2 regions of the Nocardia sp. NPDC052254 genome follow, and region 2 is predicted to be linked to the other one. Evidence: riboswitches for the same ligand, from Rfam matches in the RefSeq annotation. Region 2 holds a riboswitch; the other holds the start of a gene.
What was found. Region 2 has a riboswitch for thiamine pyrophosphate ahead of AB0L57_RS03975 (3-oxoacyl-ACP reductase). Riboswitches for the same ligand answer to the same signal wherever they lie in the genome.
Positions count from the first base shown of each region.

Region 1: linked by a shared signal. The riboswitch ahead of thiC (phosphomethylpyrimidine synthase ThiC) and the one ahead of AB0L57_RS03975 (3-oxoacyl-ACP reductase) in region 2 are both predicted to bind thiamine pyrophosphate.

Region 1 covers NZ_JBFAUW010000002.1:892,452-896,865, forward strand. The annotation lists gene AB0L57_RS08975 (TetR/AcrR family transcriptional regulator C-terminal domain-containing protein) at 1-467, shown strand, start outside; gene thiC (phosphomethylpyrimidine synthase ThiC) at 579-2,210, opposite strand; TPP riboswitch at 2,207-2,334, opposite strand; gene AB0L57_RS08985 (hypothetical protein) at 2,502-2,669, opposite strand; partial or broken gene AB0L57_RS08990 (hypothetical protein) at 2,710-2,976, shown strand; gene AB0L57_RS08995 (hypothetical protein) at 3,103-3,570, shown strand; gene AB0L57_RS09000 (hypothetical protein) at 3,557-3,922, shown strand; gene fahA (fumarylacetoacetase) at 3,919-4,414, opposite strand, start outside.
Region 2 covers NZ_JBFAUW010000001.1:855,194-859,607, reverse strand. The annotation lists gene AB0L57_RS03985 (hypothetical protein) at 1-162, opposite strand, end outside; gene AB0L57_RS03980 (GAP family protein) at 603-1,283, opposite strand; gene AB0L57_RS03975 (3-oxoacyl-ACP reductase) at 1,466-2,230, opposite strand; TPP riboswitch at 2,283-2,374, opposite strand; gene AB0L57_RS03970 (short-chain fatty acyl-CoA regulator family protein) at 2,428-3,864, opposite strand; gene prpD (2-methylcitrate dehydratase PrpD) at 4,017-4,414, shown strand, end outside.

The DNA of each region.
Region 1 (4,414 bases), on a different contig from region 2:
TCTTCGTCGATGCCGTCTCCGGGGTCGAGGCCCCGCGCCGGGACGTGTCCTGGCAGGACTGGACCGCGGAACTGGCGGCCCGGCTGCGCACCGCGATGTTGCGGCATCGCGACGGTGGCCGGCTACTGGCCGGAACCAATGTCAGCGACGATTCCATGTGGCGGACAACGGAATTGACGTTGCGCACTCTGGAGGACGCGGGTTTCACGGCCGTCGACGCCGGTCGTGTGTTTCCGATCGTGCTGCATTACACGATCGGTTTCGTCATCGAGGAGCAGGCGCGCACCGGTGTGGACTACGGTGCCGACAACCCCTACACGCAGATCGGGCAGGTGGTCGACGCCGATCGCTATCCGCGCACCGCGCAGATGGTGATCGGTCAGGCCACCGCGGAGCCCGATGCCGAATTCGGCCACGGCCTGCGGGTCATCCTGGCCGGCATCGGGGCACTCACCGATATCGCGTGATCGGCGCGGGCGGCGCCGGGCACCACATCTGCCGCGCCGACGCCCGCCGTGGCGGCGGCAGGCGTCGACGCGAGCAGCGCAACGGCTTTCGCCGCTACGGCTGGGGAAATATCAGGACACGACCGGCAGGTAGACCTTGCCGCCCGCATCGGCGAACTCCGCGGACTTCTCCGCCATACCGGCCTCGATCGCCGCCACATCGGTGAGGCCCTGCTTCTCCGCGTACTCGCGCACATCGGCGGAAATACGCATCGAGCAGAACTTGGGGCCACACATCGAACAGAAGTGCGCGGTCTTGGCCGGTTCGGCGGGCAGGGTCTCGTCGTGGTACTCCCGCGCGGTGTCGGGGTCCAACGACAGTGCGAACTGGTCGTGCCAGCGGAATTCGAAGCGCGCCTTGGACAACGCGTCGTCGCGCTCCTGCGCACGGGGATGCCCCTTGGCGAGATCGGCCGAGTGCGCCGCGATCTTGTAGGTGATCACGCCGACCTTCACATCATCGCGGTTGGGCAGGCCGAGATGCTCCTTGGGTGTGACGTAGCAGAGCATGGCGGTACCCGCCTGCGCGATGATCGCCGCGCCGATCGCCGAGGTGATGTGGTCGTAGGCGGGAGCGATATCGGTCGCCAGCGGGCCGAGGGTGTAGAACGGCGCCTCCTCGCACCATTCCTCCTCCAGCCGCACGTTCTCCACGATCTTGTGCATGGGCACATGGCCGGGGCCCTCGATCATCACCTGCACGCCATGGGATTTCGCGATCGTGGTGAGCTCACCCAGGGTGCGCAGCTCGGCGAGCTGGGCCGCGTCGTTGGCGTCGGCGATCGACCCCGGGCGCAGACCGTCACCCAGGGAGAAGGTGATGTCGTAGCGCGCCAGGATCTCGCACAGCTCGGCGAAATTCGTGTACAGGAACGATTCCTGGTGATGGGCCAGGCACCACGCCGCCATGATGGATCCACCGCGCGACACGATGCCGGTCACACGCTTGGCGGTGAGCGGGACGTAGCGCAGCAGGACGCCCGCGTGCACGGTCATGTAGTCCACGCCCTGCTCGGCCTGCTCGATGACCGTGTCGCGATAGATCTCCCAGGTCAGCTGGGTCGGGTCGCCGTTCACCTTCTCCAGCGCCTGATAGATCGGCACCGTGCCGACCGGGACCGGGGAGTTGCGCAGGATCCACTCGCGGGTCTCGTGGATGTTCTTGCCGGTGGACAGATCCATGATGGTGTCGGCGCCCCAGCGCGTGGCCCACACCATCTTCTCGACCTCCTCGGCGATCGAGGAGGTCACCGCCGAATTACCGATATTGGCGTTGATCTTCACCGCGAACTTCTTGCCGATGATCATCGGCTCGGATTCGGGGTGATTGTGGTTGGCCGGGATCACCGCGCGCCCGGCTGCCACCTCATCGCGCACCAGCGTGGGCGAAACCCCTTCGCGGGCAGCGATATAGCGCATCTCGGCGGTGATGATTCCGGCTCTGGCCCAGGCCAGTTGGGTACGCGGTCCGGCACTCTCGGGTTTGGCCCAGCCGTCCCGCAACTTCGGCAGACCCGCGTCGAGGTCGATGGTGGCCGAATCATCGGTGTACGGGCCCGAGGTGTCGTAGACGTCGAAGTGCTCGCCGTTGGTGAGGTTGATTCGGCGAACGGGAATGCGCAGCGTCGTCGCATCCGCTTCGACCTGCGCATAGTGTTTGACGCTGCCCGCGATCGGGCCGGTGGTGACATGGTTCGACGACATGTGAGATCGATCCTCCCTACGCCGGCATTACCCGGTCAGGTTCGTACGGTCGACGGCCCTGTATCCGCCCGAATGGGCTAGCCGTCCTCTCAGCCCGCTGGTGCGAGCCCCCGTTGGCAAAATGTTGTTCCGGGCCGAGGGTACTCCGCACCACCCGGAGGCGTCACTCGCCCTCGAGCTGCGGCGGGACGAGAAACCGCAGGCAGCGGGCTCGGCTCGTCCGCGGGATCGTCCGGAAATATGGATCGCCGGTATGTCCGGGATGCGAGGCTGTCGATCGAGCACATGTGATCATCGGACGATGACTCGACTAGCTGTGTTCACCGCGATAGCCGCACTGTCGCTGTTCGGCGCCGCGTGTTCGAACGACTCGGCATCGGAGACCACGACCACCACCAAACCCGCACCGACGACAACCGCGGCGGCGACCACCACCGCCGGAAACACCGGAACACCCACGACCGCAAAGAATTCCGATCAGCAGCCCGCGCCCACCACTCCCTGTGAGGGCACGATCTGTACGAACCCGAATCATGGTGCGGGTCCGAATCCGGATGAGAACGGCGGGAATACGATGCCGAATCCGAACGGGGACGGTTCGGTGGTGCCGTGTGAGGGGACGATCTGTACGAACCCGAATCATGGTGCGGGTCCGAATCCGGATGAGAACGGCGGGAATACGATGCCGAACCCGAACGGGGACGGTTCGCAGGTGCCGTGTGAGGGCACGATCTGCACCAACCCGAATCACGGTGCCGGCAACTGATTTCGCGGCCCGGCCGGATATTCGATAGGCGTATGTCGCCAACCGGTCTATGCTGTTCGGTGTGATCACCGCAGGGGGCGTGATCACACCGAACAGCACCGTTCGGTGCTCGATGGGGGAGTCGATATGAAGATTCGCGCATTCGTCATGGCCGCGGCAGCGTTGGTCGCTCCGATGGTTCTTTTCGCTCCGGATCCGGTGGCGCACGCCTCGTTTCCCTGGGGTGCCTGTGGGATCAGCACGAACGAATCGAAGGTGGTCACCACCTACGGCAACTGGAAACTGCTGTGCGGGAACAAGGATTACGGATATCGGCACATTCAGGACAGGCATATGGCCGAGTGGGAGGGGCTCGCGGATATCGAAGGTCGAAATTGGCGCGACATCGCCGATATGGCGATCGCCAAGGCGCACGACGCCCCCGACTGGCACGGCCCGCAGGGCTCCGGCAAGTACTGTTACACCGGCCAGATCTATCTGGTCAACCATGTCACCGGAGCGATCGTGAAGACGGTTCAGCCCACCGTGATCGTGGCCGAGAACGGCCAGGTGATCACTGCGTTTCCTGGAGGAGCATGCCGTGGACAAGTCTGAACCCAGTGCCGATGAGCTCATCGAGTCGGTGATTCGCGCCGGTACGGAAGCCGGGTACCGGATCGACCGGGATGATGCGCGGCGATTGCTGATCACGGCAGTCGGTGGGGAACCGGTCGAACCCCCGTTGGTGTTCGCGGTGACCGAACAGCAGTTGCGCGATTACTACACCCGGTTGTCGGCGAATTCCGGCGGGCCGTTGGGGGCGGGAACGCCTTGGCAGGCATGGATGCTGTTGATGTCGACCCATCTCGACGAGGCCGTCTACGAGGCCGGACGGTTGGACAGCCCGGGCGTGATCGTGATCGAGGAAACGGGCTTCCGGACGGTGGCTCGACCGGGTACCGGCTAGCAGCGCCGGGCGGTGAGGACATGCCCGCTGACCTCGCCCAGTGCGATCCGTGCTCCGGCCGGGCCGGGAGCCGTGGCGGTGATGGTGACGGAGTCGCCGTCGGCCAGGAAGGTGCGTGCTTCGCCGCCCACCTCGATGGGTTCGCTTCCGTTACCGGACAATTCGATGAACGAACCGCTCTGCCGGCGCTCCGGCCCGGAGATCGTTCCGGAGGCGAACAGATCTCCGGGCCGGACGGCGGCGCCGTTGACGGTCAGGTGGGCCAGCATCTGCGCGGGGGACCAGTACATCGAGCGATACGGCGGGGTGCTGACCTCGTGCCCGTTCCAGTGGACGCGAAGATCGATATCCAATCCCCAGTCCCGTCGGCCGCGCAGGTAGGGCAGCGGTTCGGGGGACTGATCCGGTAGCGGAACCCGCGCGGATTCCAGCGCCGCCAGCGGGGTGATCCACGCCGACATCGTGGTCGCGAACGACTTCGCGAGAAAAGGC
Region 2 (4,414 bases):
ATCGAGTTGCACCACACCGAACCCTTGCTCGTCGATGTCGCAGGTGTAGATCGGCAGCGGACCCGGCCGCTCGGCGGCGGCCGTCGGTGCCCACACTGTCACCGTGGCGGCGGCGAGCAAGGCTGCGGGCACAAGGGGCCGGGCAGAACGAGTAACACGCATTTTCGACCTCCTGGGGTGTCATACCGATCCGGTCGTGGCCGCCACGAGGCCTGGCTCTCCCCGTGACAGCGCAAGAGAATTCCTGGACAAGGTGATCGACAGGCCTACCGCGCTCACGCGCGACGCCGGGCAGACAACCCGACGCGACCACCGTAGGCGCACCGCCGCTATCGGCCGACACGTCCGCTCACCCCGGCGTGTCTTGCCTCCGAACCTGCGACCCGGCGACGGAAACTCGTGACGTGCGCGGTTGGCAGGATTGGACACCGTGACCCCGGTGGTGATCGCTCGGGAAATTCTGTTCGGGCACAGTGGACTTGGCGTCCGCACCGATCACATGATCGCCTGGAGGATCGGGCAACCGGGCTGGTGTCCGGCGATTCCGCCCGCTTGTCGCAGCCCAGAAGCGTGCCGGCGCCCGGTTCTTCCACAGCGTTCTTCTACAGCGATGAGTAGTTCCTGATCGCGTCGAGGACGAGTGCCGCGCCGAATGCCAGGAACAGGATCCGGATCGAGATCGGTCCGAATCGGCTGAGTTTTCGAACGAGGCCGCGGTAGAGACGCTGTGCCCGCGGGGAACGTCGGGTGGCGGTGAATACCACCAGTGCCGGGGGTAGCAGGGCGATGCCGCAGTAGACGACGACGATCACCGGCCACAGGTCCGGTCGAGGATCCCTCGTCGAGATCATCGCCAGCGCAGCCAGGTACGGAACTGCGGTCGGTGCCTGACCCAGTCCGATGCCGGCGCCCATCAGTCCCAGCAGCCACGGCCGTCGGCGCGCTTCCAATGCCCAGGGTGGCGGCGTCGGTGTTCGGCCGGACAGACGGATGCTGCCGAGAAGCAGAAGCGCGGCACCGATGACGAGCTCACCGCTGTAGCGAAGCGTCGGTGTCAGCTCGAAGTGGACCAGGTCGGTGAGGAAATGCAGCCCGAGCACCGTACATATACCGAACGCCGTGGTCACAGCGAAGACCCCGAGCAGGAAGCTCGCCGCGCCCGGTATCGGAGACCGCCGACTCAGTCGGCTGTCGAGGACCACCGCGGTCGTAACCCCCACCAGCAGAACATCGAGCGAGTCCAGAAGCGCAAAGCCCGCGAGCGCGAGCAAGAAAATCACCATGACCCCACCGAACATACGGGCAGGGAAGCCCGGTTGCCGTGGGGCACTCCGCTACGGCCTTCGCGCCCGCTCAGTCTTGCTGAGCGTGGAATTCGCTCGGCCCGGTTGGTGGAAGAGCACGCCTTCACGTCTTGGCGTCGGGTAGCTGGTACGTCCAGATCGTGGTGTGCGAGACACGACCCTCAGTTCATCACCAGTCCACCGTCGACCACGAGGTTCTGGCCGGTGACCGCCCGTGACCAGTCGGAGGCGAAGAACAGCACCGCCGCAGCGAAATCGTCTGGGGTGGTGACCTTTCGGAGCGGGGTGGCGGCGGCGATCATGTCGAACACGTCGTCGGGCGTGGCGGCCGAGGCATCGGTGGTTCGGAGCAGTCCGCCGGAAACCATGTTGACGCGGATGCCTTCCGGTCCGAGGTCGGCGGCGAAGGTGCGCGTCAGCGACAGTAGGGCAGCCTTGGCGGCGGTGTAGTCGTGGTACGGCACCACGGGGTGCTGGAAGAGGTTGGTACCGATGTTGACGACGGTGCCGCCGCCGGACTCCCGCATTCCTGGAAGTGCTGCCTGGGTGGTGTGTACCGCGCCGGCGAGGACCCCATCCAGTTGCGCGGTGAAGTCGCGGTAGTCGATCTCGTCGGCCTTGCGGCGGGCGTCGCCGTTGAAGGCGAAATCGGGCAGGGCGTTGTTGATCACCGTGGTGATCGGGCGACCCAGATCTTCCCGCGCTCGGGCGAACATGGCGTCGACCTGACTGCGATCGGTGACGTCGGCCTGGAGGGCGACGGCGCGGTTCGGGCCGATGCCTTCGGCCAGGGCGTGCGCGTCCTGTTGGCTGTGCCGATAGTTGATCACCACGGTCGCGCCCTGATTCGCGAATGCCTGTGCGATGTGCCGCCCGAGGCCGCGTCCGGCTCCGGTGACGAGAACGGTCTCGTTGTTCAATGACATCTGGCCAACTTCCCTCTTGTGGAAGAGTTGCGCGGCAGCATGGGACCAGAGTTCCGCTCCTGCTCGGCATCCCTTCGCTCGCATGATCGAGATCAGGTTCGACGGGTCTTCTCTCAGCCATTTCCGGCACCCCGTGTCGAGTCCAGGATCACCCTATCGAACGCTGTGGCCCTGACCCCTGCCACCGGTGCATGCGATCACCGGTCATGCGCTGGGCGGTCGTCGGGCGTGTAGGGGATCGTGGCCGCGCGATTCTCGTCGACGCGGATGGGCCGTCCCAGTTGCGGGAACGCGCGCTGGGCGCAGTCGGGCCGTTCGCAGATCTTGCATCCGGCGCCGATCGGAACCGCCGAACTGTCGTCGTGAATCGGCAGACCGTGTGAGTAGACGAGCTTCTCGGCGAACGCCAGATCGCAGCCCAGTCCGATGGCGAATTCCCGGGTGGGGGACAGGTAGCCGGGCGCGCTCTCGTCGGTGGTGCGCGCCAGCCACAGATACCTGCGCCCGTCGGGCATCTCGGCGATCTGGGTACGGATGCGCCCTGGGGTGGCGAACGCCTCGTGGACCACCCACAGCGGGCAGCTGCCGCCGACCCGGGAGAAGTGGAATGCGGTGGCGGACTGACGTTTCGAGATGTTTCCGGCGCGGTCGGTGCGCACGAAGATGAAGGGGACGCCCCGGCTGCCGGGCCGCTGCAGGGTCGACAGGCGATGGCATACGGTTTCGAATCCGACCTCGAATTTTGTGGAGAGCAGACCGATGTCGTAGTGCAGACTCTCCGCCGAGTCACGAAATTGCCTGTACGGCAGGATGAGTGCCCCGGCGAAGTAGTTCGCGAGACCGATGCGCAGCAGCCCGCGGGATTCGGTCGGCAGCGAATCCGCGCGGGCGATGATGTTCTCGATCGTGGCGTTCTGGGTCAGGTAGGCCAGTTGTGTGGCGAGCTGGAATGCGCGCTGTCCCGGTTGCAGACGACGCGCGAGTGTGATTGTGCGGGACTGGGAGTCGTAGACGCGTTTGGGTCCGTGCGTGCCGGGCTGGTCGGTGCGGATCCGGACGGTGACATCGTGTTCGTCGCGCAACAACCGTGCCAGTTGCAGATCCAGGCCACCGAGCGAGAACTGCCGGCGATCGAACAGTTCTTCGGCCGCCTCGTCGAGAGCGGGGATGTGATTGCGCTGGTCGTAGAAGAAGTCGCGAACGTCTTCGTAGGGCATCACCGTCGTGGGGTCGAACGCCGAGCTGTCGATGCCGGCCGCGAATTGCTCGAGCTGTTCGGTGGCTCCGCGCAGGCGGCGGTGCATGCCGACGAGCAGTCGTGCCGCGACCGGCGCGCGTGAGACCAGATCGTCGAGTTCGCTCACCGACACCGTCGACGCGTCGGGATCCTCGGCGAACACCTCCTGCAGATCGGCGAGCAGTCGCGCATCGGTGTCCTGGGCGAAAAAACCCATCTCCAGATCGAACGTCGTATTCAGCCGCATCAGCACCGGCACGGTGAGCGGGCGCTGATCGTTTTCGAGCTGGTTGATGTAGCTCACCGATAACCCCAGCGCCTTCGCGAGTCCGGTCTGAGAGAGCTCGCGCTGCTCACGCAGCGTCCGCAGACGTCCTCCCACGTACATCTTCTGCATGTCCGAAATGTAGCACTCCGCATTTACACAACTTTTGCAGATTTGCTGAATCGCTTCCGCAAAATTAGGCAACTGTGTGGTATTTCGGCCCGGCCGTTGCGTCGGTAGCGTGCGAATCAAGCGAATAAACCCGGTCTCGGAGGTCTGTGATTGTGAAGAACCATCTCGTCCGTACGCACCGTTCCGCTGAGGTGTTCCCCCGTGAGGAACACCTCGCGTGGCGGATCGCCGAAGTTGCCACCGATCCGGTGGAGGTCGCGCCGGAGACGGAGGAGATGATCGTCAACCGAATCATCGACAACGCGGCGGTCGCCGCCGCGTCGCTGGTTCGTCGCCCGGTGTCCAATGCCCGCGCGCAGGCGCTCACCCATCCATATCAGCCCGGTGCGACCGTCTTCGGTGTCGACGGCCGCTATTCGCCGGAGTGGGCGGCATTCGCCAATGGAGTCGCGGTGCGCGAACTGGACTTCCACGACACCTTCCTCGCCGCGGAGTATTCCCACCCCGGTGACAACATTCCGTCCATCCTGGCGGTCGCTCAGCACGCCGG